One region of the Mesorhizobium sp. M0698 genome, then DNA from elsewhere that is predicted to be linked to it. Evidence: predicted binding sites of a transcription regulator. Region 1 holds the regulator's gene; each other region holds the start of a gene.
The links. The regulator LexA, encoded in region 1, represses DNA repair genes until DNA is damaged. The targets are predictions, from matches to a motif close to TGTTCNNNNTGTGTTCNG.

Region 2: a site for LexA is predicted at 2,619-2,636, ahead of recA (recombinase RecA). Genes of this name have one in related genera too.
Region 3: a site for LexA is predicted at 2,043-2,060, ahead of NKI16_RS15650 (ImuA family protein). Genes of this name have one in related genera too.
Region 4: a site for LexA is predicted at 1,964-1,981, ahead of uvrA (excinuclease ABC subunit UvrA). Genes of this name have one in related genera too.

Annotation. Positions count from the first base shown of each region.
Region 1 is NZ_JAMYPQ010000011.1:169,480-173,761, reverse strand. It holds gene NKI16_RS21860 (ComEC/Rec2 family competence protein) at 1-1,071, shown strand, start outside; gene lexA (transcriptional repressor LexA) at 1,065-1,799, opposite strand; gene kynU (kynureninase) at 2,245-3,492, shown strand; gene NKI16_RS21845 (hormone-sensitive lipase) at 3,589-4,282, shown strand, end outside.
Region 2 is NZ_JAMYPQ010000013.1:15,130-19,411, forward strand. It holds gene sufA (Fe-S cluster assembly scaffold SufA) at 70-450, shown strand; gene NKI16_RS22910 (GFA family protein) at 614-1,111, opposite strand; gene NKI16_RS22915 (TfoX/Sxy family protein) at 1,202-1,525, shown strand; gene NKI16_RS22920 (PfkB family carbohydrate kinase) at 1,560-2,483, opposite strand; gene recA (recombinase RecA) at 2,761-3,858, shown strand; gene alaS (alanine--tRNA ligase) at 4,118-4,282, shown strand, end outside.
Region 3 is NZ_JAMYPQ010000006.1:155,190-159,471, reverse strand. It holds gene NKI16_RS15670 (HpcH/HpaI aldolase/citrate lyase family protein) at 1-799, shown strand, start outside; gene NKI16_RS15665 (DUF1737 domain-containing protein) at 828-1,034, shown strand; gene NKI16_RS15660 (hypothetical protein) at 1,045-1,470, opposite strand; gene NKI16_RS15655 (metallopeptidase family protein) at 1,478-1,900, opposite strand; gene NKI16_RS15650 (ImuA family protein) at 2,084-3,166, shown strand; gene NKI16_RS15645 (DUF6504 family protein) at 3,099-4,282, shown strand, end outside.
Region 4 is NZ_JAMYPQ010000001.1:860,898-865,179, forward strand. It holds gene uvrA (excinuclease ABC subunit UvrA) at 1-1,814, opposite strand, end outside; gene NKI16_RS04220 (hypothetical protein) at 2,511-2,909, opposite strand; gene NKI16_RS04225 (ATP-dependent Clp protease proteolytic subunit) at 2,906-3,511, opposite strand; gene NKI16_RS04230 (SRPBCC family protein) at 3,538-4,062, opposite strand; gene NKI16_RS04235 (ArsR/SmtB family transcription factor) at 4,059-4,282, opposite strand, start outside.

The sequences.
Region 1 (4,282 bases):
CGCGCCGGCAGGGCCACCACGCCGCCGCCGCGGCGGTCGCCGCTACGCTTTGCCACTCGAAAGGTCCTGCTGGGCATGTGCGGTCTGGCGATGACATCGATCATTGCAGGGAGCGCCACGGCGCTTTTCGCCATATGGCATTTCCAGCGCGTGGCGCCGCTCAGCCTGTTCGCCAATCTGGCCATCATGCCCATCGTCTCACTGGTCGTCATGCCCTTCGCCGTTCTCAGCGCGCTGGCGATGCCGTTCGGTGCGGATGGCCCTTTCCTCTATGTCATGGGCAAGGGGCTGACGGCGATGATCGCCCTGTCCGGGTGGATCTCGGAGCGCTCGCCGATCGATGCGGTCGGGCTGATTTCGCTGAGATCCGTCCTTCTGGTGACGATCGCCCTCGTCATTGCCAGCATGGCGACGACGTGGCTGCGGCTGGCGGCACTTCCTTTTGCGCTCGCCGGCTTGCTGACGACAACGCAGACACGCATACCCGACGTATTGGTCTCGGAGGACGCACGGCTGGTGGCGCTGCCGATCGGCAGCGGTGAACTCGCGGTCAACCGGGCACGCCCGAATGAGTTCGCCATCGACAATTGGAAACGCGCGCTCACATCAGAGGCTATCGTCGCGCCGGAAACACCTGGAAAGAACGACCCGCAATTCGACATTGCCGATCCGGCCGACCTACCGCCGGGCATGCCGTTCATTTGCACGGACGGCCTCTGCCTTGCCAGGCATCCATCCGGCGCGATCATCGCGCAAGCCAAGGACCGCGATACTGCGCGGCCAGCCTGCGCCTTTGCCAGCTTGATCGTCATCGACGACGCCACCGCCCATAACCCCTGCTACTACGACCGGCTGGTCCTCGTCGTCACCAAACGGCAACTGGCGCGCGCGGGAAGTGCCGCCGTCTACTTCGATCCACAAGCGGCAACGCGCGCCGAAATCCGTTTCGCGGTCGAAAAATCATACCGGCCCTGGCACGTGCAGCGGAAATTTTCACGCGCGGCACGGGGCCTGCCGCCATACCGCAGGGCCGACAACCCCAAAGCCGGCGCCAAGGGCGGAGCTCAGTAGCGGCGGATCAGTCCGACGAGCTTGCCCTGCACCTTGACCCTGTCTGGTCCGAAGATGCGCGTCTCGTAGGCCGGATTGGCGGCTTCCAGGGCGATCGAGGCGCCCTTGCGGCGGAACCGCTTCAGCGTCGCTTCCTCCTCGTCGACCAGTGCCACCACGATCTCACCGGGGCTCGCCGTATCGGCATTGCGGATGATCACCGTGTCGCCGTCGAAAATGCCGGCCTCGATCATCGAATCGCCTTTGACCTCGAGCGCATAATGCTCGCCGCCCATGATCATATCCGGCGGCACCGAAATCGAATGCGTCTGGTGCTGGATGGCATCGATCGGCACACCGGCGGCGATGCGGCCCATCACCGGGATCGAAACGGCGGCGACGACATCGTCGTCATTGCCGGCTGCAGGGACGCGCGACGATGTCGGCTTGCCCTGCCGAGGGGCGCCTTGCCCAAGACTACCCTGGATGACACTCGGCGAGAACTTGCGTGCCGCATTGAGGCCGGGGGCGATCGAGTCAGGCAGGCGCAGCACCTCCAGCGCACGGGCCCGGTTGGGCAAACGGCGAATGAAGCCGCGCTCCTCCAGCGCCGTAATCAGCCGATGGATTCCCGATTTGGAAGCCAGGTCGAGCGCCTCCTTCATCTCGTCGAAGGAGGGCGGAATACCGCTTTCCTTCAACCTTTCGTGGATGAACATAAGCAGTTCGTGTTGTTTGCGTGTCAGCATAGCGACCCCCAACAGAATCAGAAAAACAAACCCAGAACAAACACTATCTGTTCCAGTTGTGTTCCGCAACTGTTTAAAGTTTAATGAATGCGTTAAGGCTTGGGAAACAAACCACGCCCCTACCGGAATGCCGCATTTTCACCGTCGCGAGCGTCATCCCCTTGATTCTGCTTTCGTTTGCGCCTTCTGGCTTCCCAGAAGGCAGCACTGACATCGGCCGTCGGTCGGCAAAAGGCACGGAATTGAACCCGTATCGACTGTGCGGTCTGGTCAATGCACCGTGAACGAAACGAATTCAAAACGCCAACCTCGGGTTAAGTCCCGGTTTCCACCGCCTGGTCAGGCTGCTTCTCGCCGGTGGAGCCTTGCTGCGCGCAACCAGGTAATGGAAGAACAGTCGATGCGTGTCCGGCGTTGCGTTGGATCTTGGGGGAGCAGACAAATCATGACAGGAATTCCCGATCTCGTGGCCATAAAGGCGATGGATGCCGCGGATCCGTTGCGCGCGATGCGCGACCGCTTTGTGTTGCCGCAAGGAGTGATCTATCTCGACGGCAATTCGCTAGGAGCTGCTTCACGTGCCGCTTTCGATGAACTGCACAAGGCCGCGACCGAAGAATGGTCGCATGATCTCATCCGCGCATGGAACACGGCCGGCTGGTTCAACATGCCGCTTGAACTTGGCGACCAGCTCGGGCGCCTGATCGGTGCCGCGGCCGGCCAGACGGTGGTCTGCGACACGACATCGGTCAACATCTACAAGCTGCTGCACGCCGCCATGGCCATGCGACCGGAGCGGCAGGTCATCGTCGCCGAGGGCGATAGTTTTCCGACGGACCTCTACATGGCTGAGGGTGTGGTTTCGACGCGAAAAGATACGCTGCTGCGCCTCTCGGGGGTCGACGCGCCGACCATCGAAGAGCTGATCGACGAACGCACCGCCGTGGTGCTGGTCAACCACGTCAACTATAAGTCGGGCGAACTGCGCGACATGCCGGCGCTGACGCGCAGGGCTCAGGAAGCCGGGGCGATGATCGTCTGGGATCTCTGCCACACCGCTGGCGCGATGCCAGTCGAGCTCGACAAGGCAAACGCCGATTTTGCCGTTGGCTGCACCTACAAATATCTGAATGGCGGCCCGGGCGCGCCTGCCTTCATCTATGCGGCTGAGCGGCATCTTTCCTACATCCAGCAGCCGCTCACCGGCTGGTGGGGCCATGCACGGCCCTTCGCCTTCGAGCCAGGCTATGCGGCCGGCACCGGCATCCGCCGGTTTCTGTGCGGCACCCAGCCGGTCCTGTCGATGCGCACGCTGAAGGGCGCGCTCGACATCTGGAACGATGTCGACATGACGGCGGTGCGCAAGAAGAGCATCGCGCTGGCGGATCTGTTCATCGAGCTTGTCGAGGCAAAGTGCGGCACTTACGGGCTCACGCTCGAAAGCACGCGCGATGGGGAAAAACGCGGCAGCCAGATTTCATTCATGCATGAGCATGGCTACCAGGTCATGCGCGCGCTGATCGAACGTGGCGTGATCGGCGATTTTCGCGCGCCATCGACCATGCGCTTCGGCTTCACCCCGCTCTATGTCGGCTATGCCGATGTCTGGCAGGCCGTCAAAGTGCTTGAGGATATCCTGCGCACCGGTGCGTGGAAGGATGCGCGCTTCGCCATCAAAGCAGCTGTCACTTGAGATTGATGCGAGAGCTGGAATCGTGAGGCTGGCGACGACGTGCCGCGCGATGCTCACGGCTACGTTGCAAGGCCATATTGCCAGGGAGGGCGCAGGGTGTTCGAACGTCACATTGCCGATTGGGACAACGCCTATGCCAACGGCGCCAACATAGCCGGCAGCGATCGCTGGCCGGCGGCCTGGATCGAGCCCGCGCGGGTTTTCCGCGACGTGCTTTCGACCGAGGGCAGGGCGCGGCTCGACATGGCCTATGGCGACAACCCACGCAACCGGCTCGATCTTTTCCTGCCGGCCATCAAGCCCAAGGGACTCGTGGTGTTCGTTCATGGCGGCTACTGGATGGAATTCGACAAGAATTTCTGGTCGCATCTTGCCGCTGGCCCTGTTGATCGCGGCTATGCGGTGGCGATGCCGTCCTACACGCTCTGTCCGCAGATACGCATTGGCGGCATCGTCAAGGAAGTCGGCGCGGCGATCGGCAAGGCGGCGGCGATGGTCCCAGGGCCGCTGATGCTGACCGGGCACTCGGCCGGCGGCCATCTTGTTAGCCGGATGGTTACGGCGACGACGCCGCTGGCGCCCGAAGTCGTCCGGCGCGTTCGTCACGTGGTGTCGATCTCGGGGGTGCATGATTTGCGCCCGATCATGCGCACCGGCATGAACAAGACGATCGCGATCGATGAGGCCGAGGCGCAGGCCGAAAGCCCGGTGCTGCTGCGCCCGATGGACAAGGCCCGCCTGACCTGCTGGGCCGGCGGCGGCGAGCGCGCCGAATTCCTGCGTCAGAGCG
Region 2 (4,282 bases), on a different contig from region 1:
AAAACTTCACCATTTTAGGTGAGGAATCATTCGGCAGGCCTTGAACCTGCGCGCATGGAGAAGGAAAACATGGGACGCTTCGCCGTCATCACGATGACCGAAAAGGCCGCCGACCGGGTTCGCGAGATCGTTGCGACCCGTGAGAATGCGCATGGCATTCGCCTTGGCATCAAGAAGGGCGGCTGCGCCGGCATGGAATATACGGTCGATCTGGTGACCGAACCCAATACCAAGGACGACCATATCGAGCGTGACGGCGCCCATGTCTATGTCGCGCCGGAGGCGGCCCTTTTCCTGTTCGGCACCGAGATGGATTTCGAGCAGACGACGCTGCGCACCGGATTCACCTTCCGCAATCCGAACCAGAGCTCGGCCTGCGGCTGCGGCGAATCGGTCGAATTGAAGCCGGCTGATCTGAAGGCACTGGCCGAAGCACGCGCTTCGGCCTGAGAATTTTCTTTTCCTTAGTAGGATTTCGCGAGACCCCCTCATCCGGCCGCTTCGCGGCCACCTTCTCCCCGAGGGGAGAAGAGGTCGCGAACGGTTGAGCCAGTCTCTTCTCCCCAGCGGGGAGAAGGTGGCCCGAAGGGCCGGATGAGGGGGACTGCCGAAGCTAATCCACCCACATCCCCGTTCGCTTGTGCCAGTCTGCGATCGACTCCTCCGGGTAGACGTCGAACACCTTGTCACCCTTGCCGATGTCGGGCTCGACCCAGTTCGCCTTGTATTTCAGCATCAGATGCACCTTCTCCGGCGGTTTCGGCAGGTCTGTGTCGATCGCCGAGGCAAACGGATGCACCAGCTCCGGCCAGGTCGGATCGTAGAGCCAGAGTGCCGTCCCGCATTTCGTGCAGAAGTTCCGCTCGCCCGTCGAGGTCTCGCGTTGCGGGTGCTCGTCGTCCTCGATCTCGGCGCGGTAGACGCCGAGATGGCGCTTGCCCTGGATTTTCAGCGTTTCGTAATCGGCGCCGAGATTGATGGCAAAACCGCCGCCGCCCTGCTGCTTGCGGCAGATCGAGCAGTAGCACAGCATGAACGGCACCGGCGTGTGGCTTTCCACCTCGAAACGCACGGCATTGCACCGGCAGGACCCTTTGAGCAGAAGCGGCATGAAAAACTCCGACGAAATTGATTCCGAACTTGTCAGGATGGTGCCGGTTGCGTCGATGACAAGGGGAAATCCGGGTGACATGATCGCCGCATGGACAACGAGCGCATAGAAGAGCTTTTCGAAGGCCTCGGCCCGGTCAGCATCCGCAAGCTGTTCGGCGGCAAGGGCATCTATTTCGACGGCGTCATCGTCGCCATCGTCATCCGTGGCGAATTGATGCTGAAGGCCGACGCCGAAAGCGCCCCGGATTTCGAAGCGGCCGGCTGCCGGCAATGGACCTATACCGGCTCGCGCCACGGCAAGCTCGTGTCGATGCCCTATTGGAGCGTTCCCGACAGCGCCTTCGACGATCCCGACGAGATGGCGATCTGGGCACGCCGCGCCTACGAGGCAGGACGGCGCGCCGGCAAATAGGCTGCGTCATGCTTCGGCAATTCCGGGCCGCACTTCACGCCGGGTCCCGCGCTTCGGGCACGAGCGCCAGCGCCTCGGCAAAGCTGGCGCTGGTGAAGGCGGCGCGCTCGACGGCGAGCATCGCGGCGGCAACGCCTTCGCGCAGCGCTGCGCGCAGCGTCAGGCCGCGCAGCAGGGCGGCGATCGTCGCGCCTGCCAATGCGTCGCCGGCGCCGGCAGCATCGGTCCGCTTTTGTAGCGGCGGTGGCGAGATCGAGAACGCGCTCAATTCGTCGAAACCGAGCACTGGTTCGTCGCCGGCGGTGATCACGCCGCTTTTCAGCCCGGCGCGTCTCAGGCCGTCGACGATGCCTTGATCGATTTGGACGCCGGCGAGCACGCCGGCCTCGTGCCGGTTCATGAAGGCCAGCGCCAGACGGTCGAGCACCGGCGTCAAACGCGCCGCTTTGTTGGGCGAGACCGCAAGCGCAAACACCGGCTTGCCGGCGGCGAGTGCCGCCAGCCGCTCCAGCGCGGTCGACGGCAGGTTGGCGTCGCACAGCACCGCGTCGGCCGAACCGATCGCTTCCCGCACCTTGGCACGGCGGATCTGCTTGGGAAGCGCCAGCTCGTAGAGCACCATGTCGGCAAGGCCGGCGATCAGCCCGCCGTCGCTGTCGATCAGCATCGTATGGCTTGGCGTTGCTCGGTCGAGGAACACCGCCGACAGGTCGGCAATGCCGGCCTCGGTGACGGCGCGTAAAACCGTGTCGCCAAGGGCATCGCCGCCGCGCACCGAAAGCAGCGAGGCCGAGACGCCGCGGCGCACGGCACAGCGCAAGGCGTTGAAGACGGCGCCGCCGACATGTTCGCGCATCGTGCCCGGGTTGGAAGCGGCCGGCACGAAGGCGCCGGCAATCCGGCCGCGCCGCTCGATATAGGCGCCGCCCACGGCCAGGATCGTCGGGGATTTGATCATGCCGTCAAAATGCCCTTTAGCTGTTGCCCGGGGGAGACTAGGTCGCCGGGCGGAACCCTGCAATCGCGGGTCCGATTCGGTTGGTGACGGCAACGGCGCCGCATGCGAGGCGAGACACATCGGAAGCAATAATTGCGAAACAAAAATAGAACAAATATGGATATCCGTTATTTTTCAAACCCTTGGTGCTCATTGACAAATGAGAACAAATGAGGTACATTCTTTTAAGGATTGCGGGATTGTCCGGCCTCCATTGACGACCACGGGGTGATGTATCATGGCTCAGAATTCTTTGCGGCTTGTAGAGGACAAAGCGGTGGACAAATCAAAGGCTCTGGATGCGGCGCTGTCGCAAATCGAGCGTGCCTTCGGCAAGGGCTCGATCATGCGGCTCGGCGCGAACGAGCAGGTCGTCGAGATCGAAACGGTGCCGACCGGCTCGCTTGGGCTGGACATCGCGCTTGGCGTCGGCGGCCTGCCGCGCGGCCGCATCGTCGAGATCTACGGACCGGAAAGCTCGGGCAAGACGACGCTGGCGCTGCACACGGTGGCCGAAGCCCAGAAGAAGGGCGGCATCTGCGCCTTCGTCGATGCCGAGCACGCGCTCGACCCGGTCTATGCCCGCAAGCTCGGCGTCGATCTCGAAAACCTGCTGATCTCGCAGCCCGATACCGGCGAGCAGGCGCTGGAGATCTGCGACACGCTGGTGCGCTCCGGCGCCATCGACGTGCTGGTGGTCGATTCGGTGGCGGCGTTGACGCCGCGGGCGGAAATCGAAGGCGAGATGGGCGATTCGCTGCCCGGCCTGCAGGCCCGCCTGATGAGCCAGGCACTGCGCAAGCTCACCGCCTCGATCTCGCGCTCCAACACCATGGTCATCTTCATCAACCAGATCCGCATGAAGATCGGCGTCATGTTCGGTTCGCCCGAGACGACGACCGGCGGCAATGCGTTGAAATTCTATGCCTCGGTCCGCCTCGACATCCGCCGCATCGGCTCGGTCAAGGATCGCGACGAGGTCGTCGGCAACCAGACCCGCGTCAAGGTCGTCAAGAACAAGCTGGCGCCGCCCTTCAAGGTGGTCGAGTTCGACATCATGTATGGCGAGGGCGTCTCCAAGACCGGCGAACTGGTCGATCTCGGCGTCAAGGCGGGCGTGGTCGAAAAGTCGGGCGCCTGGTTCTCCTACAATTCGCAGCGTCTTGGCCAGGGCCGCGAAAACGCAAAACTGTTCCTGCGCGACAATCCCGACACGGCGCGCGAGATCGAGCTGGCGCTACGGCAGAATGCCGGGCTGATCGCTGAGAAATTCCTTGAGAACGGCGGCTCCGAAAGCAGCGACGACGGTTTCGAGGACGACGCTGGGGTGATGTAGGGCAAGCGACGCCTCGCTGAGCCTCAGCCAGGTTTCGATTTGATGTTTTGATTTTGAGTTTGCGTAATCGATGCGTTTCGAACCGCCGGCCCAGGGCCGGCGGTTCGCGTTTGACGGCGAGGCAGACGCATTTCAAGGCGCTGGTGAACGCCGGGATTTGTGCCCATTTGGTGTTTCTGGACAGGCTGCGGTGCGACCGCTAAAAGGCCATGTCTATTTTCCGCCGGCAGCCGGCGGTTCTCTCGAAAAGGCAGTATTCATGAGTGGCGTCAACGAGATCCGGTCGGCATTTCTCGACTATTTTCGCAAGGAAGGTCACGAGGTCGTCGCGTCAAGCCCGCTGGTGCCGCGCAACGACCCGACGCTGATGTTCACCAATGCCGGCATGGTGCAGTTCAAGAACGTTTTCACCGGTCTGGAGAAG
Region 3 (4,282 bases), on a different contig from region 1:
GCTGGCCTGCGATACCGTCGTCATCGATCTCGAGGACGCCGTCGCCCCGGCCGATAAACTTTCCGCGCGCGAAAAACTGGCGGCGATTTTCGCCGGCCATTCCAACCGGCGCTGCGAGATGGTCGTGCGCATCAACGCGCTGTCGAGCGAGTGGGGCGGCGCCGACCTGCTGGCCGCGGCAAAATGCTCGCCCGACGCCATCCTGCTGCCCAAGGTCGACACGCCGCGCGACATTCTCGAGGCCGGCGACGTGCTCGACGACAATTTTATCGCCGACGAAGTCAAGCTATGGGCGATGATCGAGACGCCCAAGGCGCTGCTCAACATTGGGCCGATTGCCGAGCTCGGCCGCGATCCGGCCTCTCGACTGGTGTGTTTCGCTGCCGGAACGAATGACCTGGTCAAGGACACCGGAATTCTCGCCATGCCCGACCGGCGCTATCTCGTTCCATGGCTGATGCAGATGGTGCTCGCCGCGCGCGCCGGCGGCCTCGACCTGCTCGATGGCGTCTTCAATGATTTTCGCGATATGGACGGGTTTGCGCGCGAGTGCACGGAAGCGGCCGCCATGGGTTTTGACGGCAAGTCGCTGATCCATCCAGCTCAGATCGAAGCCGCGAACCGCGCCTTTGCACCGTCGCCCGAAGCAATAGCCGAGGCGCGCGCGGTCAAGGATGCCTTCGCGTTCGCCGAAAATACCGGTAGGGCGGTAGTTGCGCTGAACGGCAAGATGGTCGAGCGGCTGCATCTGGCGCAGGCCGAAAAACTGCTGGCGAAGGCCGCCGCTGTTCGCGCATGACTAACGTAACTGACGACAGGATTGAAGAATGAAACTCTACCGCTTTCTGTCCGGCCCGGACGATGCCAGCTTCTGCCACAAGGTGACGGCGGCGCTGAACAAGGGCTGGCACCTGTTCGGCTCGCCGACCTATGCCTATGACAAGGAGGCCAAGACCATGCGCTGCGGCCAGGCCGTGGTGAAGGACATCGAGGGCCAGGAATACGGCCCCGACACCAAGCTCAGCGATTGGTAGGTGCTACCGGCTACGGCAGCCTTTCCCAGACGGCTCTGATTTCGTTGAGCCGCGCGTCTGCGAGCCCGTCGACGTCATCGCAGCTGAAATAGAGTATCGATAGCGCTGCAAGGAGGCCGGGATAACCGGAGGCGTAACCCATCTTCGTAAGTATCTCGGGAACCGGCAGTCGCTTGCGTTCGATCAAGGAGATCGCGCATTCTGCAGTCAGAGATGCCACCGGGTGGTCGACTTCGGATAGCCAAAAGTCGACCAGAGCTAGGAGAATGGCGGGCTCGACGGCAGCACTTGCGGGCAGATGGCAAAGCTCGCTAAGTGCTAAGAACGCGGCATTCGGCGAAATCCTCACTGCGGATTCGATCAGTTCCCGGCTCAGTGAAATGTCGTGATACGGCCAATTGCAATCGATCAGATCGGCAAATTCTGCTTCTGTCATCTGAGTGCTATTCAGCCGCTTCCTCGATCCGCTCCATATCGTCGTCCGACAGGCCGAAATGGTGGCCGATCTCGTGGATCAGCACATGGGTGACGATGTCGCCCAGCGTTTCCTCGTTCTCGGCCCAGTAGTCGAGGATGGCGCGGCGATAGAGCGTGATGCGGTTCGGCCCCTCGCCGGTCTGCGGGTTCCAGCGCTCGGCGATGCCGCGCCCCTCGAACAGGCCGAGCAGGTCGAAGGGCGTTTCCAGCGAAAGGTCGTCCATGATCTCGTCGGTCGGGAATTCGGCGATCTGAATGACGATCTCGCCGGTCAACTTGCGAAAGTCCTCCGGCAGATGGGCATAGGCCTCCAGCGCCAGGAGCTCGATTTCCTCCATCGTTGGCGAAAGCTGGTCGTGCCAGATGCGTGTTTGGTAGATGCGAGCCATGCTTTGTCCTTTGATCCCGGCATATAGGCTTTCGGGCCGGACTCGGCAAATGGTCGGGCTGGGGTGACCGTGTCACGCCCCCACTACAGGAATAAATTCCCCATGACTCCGCTTGACTCTTTGGCCGGCCTCTGGAATTCTAGGGAACATAACAGGAACAATTGTGAGTGGAAGCTGACCGTCATGGCGACAAGCGCCGTGGCGCGGGAGACTGTTTTTGCCCTGCGCCGCCAGATCGCGAAGATCGAAGGGACCTTGCCCGAGCGCCTGGAGGCGCCGGCCAGTTCGTCGTTTGACGCGGATGTCTCTCGTCAGAGTCTGACACCCTCTCGGCATCCGACACCCGCTCGGAATCTGACCATTGTCCGGCGCGGCCTCGCCATGGCGCCGCCCGATGCGTTTTTGCGCACCGGCGCCGAGCGCCTCGATGCTGCGCTGAGCGGCGGCCTGCCGAAGGCGGCGGTGAGCGAGTTTCATGGCGCCGCGACCCGCGATGCCGGGGCCGTTGCCGGTTTTGCCTTGTCGCTCGTCAGCCTGATCCTCAGCCAGGGGCCGCGATTGCCGGTGCTGTGGATCGGCACATCCGAGGTTTTCCGCGAGGCCGGCTTTCCCTATGCCAGGGGGCTTCACGCCTTCTTCGGCATCGAGCCGGAGCAATTGCTGTTTTCCGAGGCGCCAAGGCTGCTCGATGCGCTGTGGATCGCCGAGGCGGCTGCCCGGATGACGGCGCTGGCCGCCGTCATCCTCGAAATCCGCGGCAGCCCGCAGCGGCTTGACCTCACCGCGACGCGGCGGCTGCACGCCCGCGCGCAGAGTGCGGGCCGGCCGCTGTTCCTGCTGCGCCAGGCCGGCGAGCCCGAACCGACGGCAGCGCCCGTCCGCCTCATCCTGTCGGCGGCACCGGCGGCAACGCGTAAGACGCTTGCCGGGCCGCTCGCCGGCTCGATCGGCCGACCCGCCTTCACCGTCGCCATCGGCAAGAGCCGCACGGCCTTGCCCGGAAAATTCACACTGGAGTGGAACCCCGATGAACGCATATTCGAAGAAAGACGGGGCGAGCAAGGAAGGTCTCAGGAATGGGCCCCAGAACGGCCAAAGACTCCTATCCCTGTGGTTTCCGCATCTCGCCGCCGAGAGGATCCTGCGGCAGCGTCTGGGGCGGTCCTGGCGTTCCCGGCCGTCGGATCACCTGCCGCTGGTGATCAGTCACCGCGACCGGAACGCCCAGCGCATCGCCGCCCTCGACGAGCGGGCCGAGGCGCTTAATCTGAAGCGCGGCATGGGCATAGCCGACGCACGCGCCATGCATCCCTCGATCGACATCGTGGAGGCCGATCCGGAGGCCGACCGGCGCCTGCTCGAAGGCCTCGCCGACTGGTGCGACCGCTATACCCCGCTGGTGGCGCTTGACGGGACCGACGGCCTCTATCTCGACGTCACCGGCTGCACCCATCTTTTCGGCGGCGAACGCTCGATGCTGGACGATATCCTGTCGCGTTTTTTCCATCAGGGCTTCGATGTCCGCGCCGGGCTTGCCGCCACGCCTGGTGCTGCCTGGGCGGCGGCGCGGTTTGCTGGCGACCGCATCGTGCCCGATGGTGAGGAGGAAGCGCTTCTCGCGCCCTTGCCGCTGGCGGCGCTGCGCATCGACCCGGAGGTACGCGCCAGCCTCGAAAGCGTCGGCCTGCGCACGGCGGGCGCCGTCATGGCGGCACCGCGCGCGCCGCTGGCCCGCCGCTTCGGCGCATCGCTGCTCTTGCGTCTCGACCAGGCGCTTGGCCGCCTCGAGGAGGCCGTGTCGCCGCGCCTGCCGGTGGCACCGCTTTCGGTCGAGCGTCACCTTGCCGAGCCGATCATGCTGACCGAGGACATCGAGCGGCTGACCGGCATGCTGGCGACCACCTTGAAGAGCGACCTCGAGCGTCGCGGCGAGGGCGCAAGGCGGCTGGCGCTGCTGCTTTTCCGCGTCGATGGCGGCGTCAGCCGCATCGCCGTCGGCACCTCGCGGCCTCTGCGCGAGCCGCGGCTGATCCAGAAATTGTTCCACGAAAGGCTTGCCGCGCTCGAACAGGATATCGACGCCGGCTATGGCTTCGATCTCGTGCGCCTTTCGGTGCTGACCGCCGCCGCCTTCGACATGCAGCAGGCCGACCTTGCCGGCGAGACGAGCGACGACGGTGCCGATATCGCGCTTTTTGCCGACCGCATTCGCGCCCGGCTCGGCGAAGGCGCGGTCTTGAAGCCGGTCGCCGTCGAGAGCCATTTGCCGGAGCGCGCCGTCGCCACCCTTCCCTTCACGGAGGCGCCGCAGAGAAGCTCGCCGCCGAAGCAGCCGGACAAGGCGAAGGACGCTCCCTCGACCGTCTTCCAGCCGGAACGGCC
Region 4 (4,282 bases), on a different contig from region 1:
GTCGCCATGATCTGCTGCGGCGTGCCCTGGGCGATGATGTGGCCGCCATGAATGCCGGCTGCCGGGCCGATATCGACGACATAGTCGGCGTGCAGGATGGCGTCCTCGTCATGCTCGACGACGATGACCGTATTGCCGATGTCGCGCAGATGCTTCAGCGTGTCGAGCAGGCGGGCATTGTCGCGCTGGTGCAGACCGATCGACGGCTCGTCCAGCACGTAAAGTACGCCGGTCAGGCCGGAGCCGATCTGCGAGGCAAGACGGATGCGCTGGCTCTCACCGCCTGAAAGCGTGCCGGAGTTGCGCGACAGCGTCAGATAGTCGAGACCGACATCGTTGAGGAAGCGCAGCCGCTCGCGGATTTCCTTGAGCACGCGCACCGCAATCTCGTTCTGCTTGTCGTTGAGCGAAGCGGGCAGATCGGTGAACCACTGGTCGGCCTTGCGGATGGACAGCTCGGTGACCTCGCCAATGTGCTTGCCGGCGATCTTGACCGCGAGCGCCTCGGGCTTCAGCCGATAGCCGCGGCAGGCCGGGCAGGGCGTGGCCGACATGAAGCGCTCGATCTCCTCGCGCATCCAGGCGGATTCCGTTTCCTTCCAGCGGCGCTCGAGGTTGGGGATGACGCCCTCGAAGGTTTTCGTCGTCTTGTAGGAGCGCAGGCCGTCATCGTAATGGAAGGTGATTTCGCGCTCGCCGGTGCCGTGCAGGACGGCTTGCTTTGCCTCCTCGCTCAAATCCTTGAACTTGTCGCCGAGCTTGAAGCCATAGGCAACGCCCAGCGCTTCCAGCGTCTGCGCATAGTAGGGCGAGCTCGACTTCGCCCAAGGGCTGACGGCGCCGGCGCGCAGCGAGACATTCTCGTCGGGCACGACCAGGCTGGCATCAATGGCGCGTTGGCTGCCGAGCCCGTCGCATGTCGGGCAGGCGCCGAACGGATTGTTGAAGGAGAATAGCCTGGGCTCGATCTCGGGAATGGTGAAGCCGGATACCGGGCAGGCGAACTTTTCCGAGAACAGCATGCGTTCATGCGTCTCGTTCTTCGATTTGTTGACCGAATCCTCGCCGGTCTGGCTGGCGTCGAGCGGCTTGTCGGCAAATTCCGCCACCGCCAGCCCGTCGGCCAGCTTCAGCGCGGTCTCGATGGAATCGGCGAGCCGCGTCGCCAAATCGCCGCGCACGACGATGCGGTCGACGACAACGTCGATGTCATGCTTGTACTTCTTGTCCAGCGCCGGCACGTCGGCGATCTCGTAGAAGACGCCGTCGACCTTGACGCGCTGAAAACCTTTCTTCTGCAGCTCAAGCAGTTCCTTGCGGTACTCGCCTTTGCGGCCGCGCACCATCGGCGCCAGGATGAACAGCCGAGTTCCTTCCTCGATCGCAAGCACCCGGTCGACCATCTGCGAAACCGTCTGGCTCTCGATCGGCAGGCCGGTGGCCGGCGAATAGGGGATGCCGACGCGGGCGAACAAAAGCCGCATATAATCGTAGATCTCGGTGACGGTGCCGACCGTCGAGCGCGGGTTCTTCGAGGTGGTCTTCTGCTCGATGGAGATGGCCGGCGACAGGCCGTCGATCTGGTCGACGTCCGGCTTCTGCATCATTTCGAGGAATTGCCGCGCATAGGCCGAAAGGCTCTCGACATAGCGGCGCTGGCCCTCGGCATAGATGGTGTCGAAGGCAAGCGACGACTTGCCGGACCCCGACAGGCCGGTCATGACGATCAGGCTGTCACGCGGCAGATCGAGATCGACATTCTTCAGATTGTGTTCGCGTGCCCCGCGAATGGAGAGATATTTATGGTCGGCCATCGCCGGTCGCCGCCTCAGAATCTGGAATTCGTGGGATGGGCGGGTTTTCCCGACCACCCCCTATGTAGGCAATTTCGCCGCCTTTTCGAGAGACGCCACAACTCTCGACCAAAGCGTTTAACCGCCTTTCGCGCGAACGGGCAAGCGGAAAGAACAAAGGCCGAACACGCTCCTGACAAAAGCTGCCCGTGGGGCCGGCTTCCCAAAACGTCTCGCGATCACATTTTTCGGTAATCGGCTATTCAAGGTTGACGTCCCTGCACCGTGGGGGCAGACTCCAGACGTCAACGAAGCCGGCCGTCTTTCGATGGCCTCGCGGCCTGGGGCTAGCCTGCGAGACGCCGCGGGTTATGCGATGAGCGCTTCGACGACGACAGTCGCAACGAACAGAAGGAGAGCAGAGGCATGACTCCACCGGATTGTTCCTTGAGGCTCCACGTGTCGCTGGAGCCGCGGCAGGTATAAGTGGCCAGGGTCAGGCGTTTTCGCTGCCCGCCAAACGGACCTGCTGATCCCCATAAAATCAGAGACTGCTAGTCGGATCGTCGGCTGAACGCCGCGAAGCATCCGAAATAAAAAGCCGGCAGTACACTCCCGGCAATTTGGATTTCAGATCCAAGAAGCCCCGTCAGTTGCAAAAGCAATGGCGGGGCTGTTCGTTTGAAGCGCAATATTTGTGGTTCACACTAGGCGAACTTAGCGGCTGGAGGGCCTGATCCCGCCGGTAGCGACATCGATGGTGATGCTGCCGGAAATCCGAACGTCGGTATCGCCAATCTTGAAGGTGCCGTTGCCGCTGCCTGGAGCCACGTCGTCAGGCTCAGGCTGCGGCGCTGGCTCGGCGATGCGATAATCGCTGGTCACACCGGGCAGGGCGCCCTTTTGCGAAGACGTCGAATTATCTTGGGCAAGTGCCATACCCACCAGCATGTTCGTGCCGGCTACGGTAGCGATGGCAAGGCATAACAGGCTGGATGAGCGGCTGGCGGTCATCGCCGGACTATAGTGCCGCGATAGCGGCAAGACCAGACCGATGGCGCTGAAATTGCGGGCGCTCAATCGCCTCAGTCCCGTCCGCCGGCCCGGCTCGATCATGCGGCCTGCTTGCGAGTGTCGAAAACATGGTCGACGAGGCCCCAATCCTTGGCCTCCTGCGCGGTCATGAAAAAGTCGCGGTCGAGCGTGCGTTCCACTTCTTCGTAGGTGCGGCCGCAATGGCGGGCGTAAAGATCGGTCATGCGCCGCTTGGTGCGAAGGATGCCCTCGGCATGGCGCTGGATATCGGAGGCTTGGCCCTGGAAACCGCCGAGAGGCTGATGCAGCACGATGCTGGTGTTGGGTAGCGCGATGCGCCGCCCCGGTGTGCCGGCCATCAAAAGGAACGAGGCCATCGAGGCGGCGAAGCCCATACAAACCGTGGAGACCGGGCAGCTGATATACTGCATCGTATCGTAGATCGCGAAACCGCTGGTCACCACGCCGCCCGGCGAGTTGATATAAAGCGAGACCTCCTTGTCGGGATTGTCGGATTCCAACGACAGAAGCTGGGCGCAGACCAGCGCCGAGGTGCCGTCGTCGATCGCCCCGTTGATGAAGATAATGCGCTCGCGCAGCAGCCGCGAAAATATGTCGAAGGCACGTTCGCCGCGGCTCGACTGCTCGATCACCATCGGCACCAGATTGGCAAGGCCGCTCATCGGTTGTCTCCGTTGACTGTTGTCGTTCAGGCCGCGCGCAGGAAGAGGCGCGGGGTGTTTGCGGCGATCTGCTTGTGCCTGGGAGTGCGCGCTTCAAAGGAAAGCCGGCAACCGGCGCCTGGCATCGCGATCTCCGGCACTGCTGCCCGAGCAAAACCATCATGGACGATGCGCAGATGCGTGCCGCCGGAAACGGTGCGGTCGAGCGTAAAGGTGACGATGCTGTCCACTGGGCTGTCGTTCATTGCGCTGTCCAGGGGACTGCCGGGCGGCACCTGCGTATCGCCGGGCGCCGGCCGCTCCCGCCAGGAATAGCGCAGCAGCCGTCCGGGATCCGCGTCGAGGATTTCGCACTCGATCGGCGCATTCGGCGCTTTAAAGGCAAAGCGGTTGCCGATTTCGGGCTTGATGTCGTTCGGCATCATCCAGGCCGCGAGCAGGTCCGGCACCGTCAGCGCCCGCCACACCTTTTCCGGCGGCTCGGGCAGCTCGCACTCGAACTCGATCTTGTCTGCGGCCATTTCGGCGCGTTCTTTGCCTCGGCTGGTCATTGGTCCATGTCCTTCAAAACCGTCTTGAGCCTTTCGATGCGCTCTGGCCAGAACGCACGGTAGCGTTCGATCCAGCCGAGCAGTGGCGCAAGCCCCTTCGGATCGATGCGGTAATAGGCGTTGCGACCGGCCCGGCGCTCGACCACGAGGCCGGCGCCGCGCAGCACTGCGAGATGTTGCGATACCGCCGGCTGCGATACCGGTATGCCAGTGCGCAGTT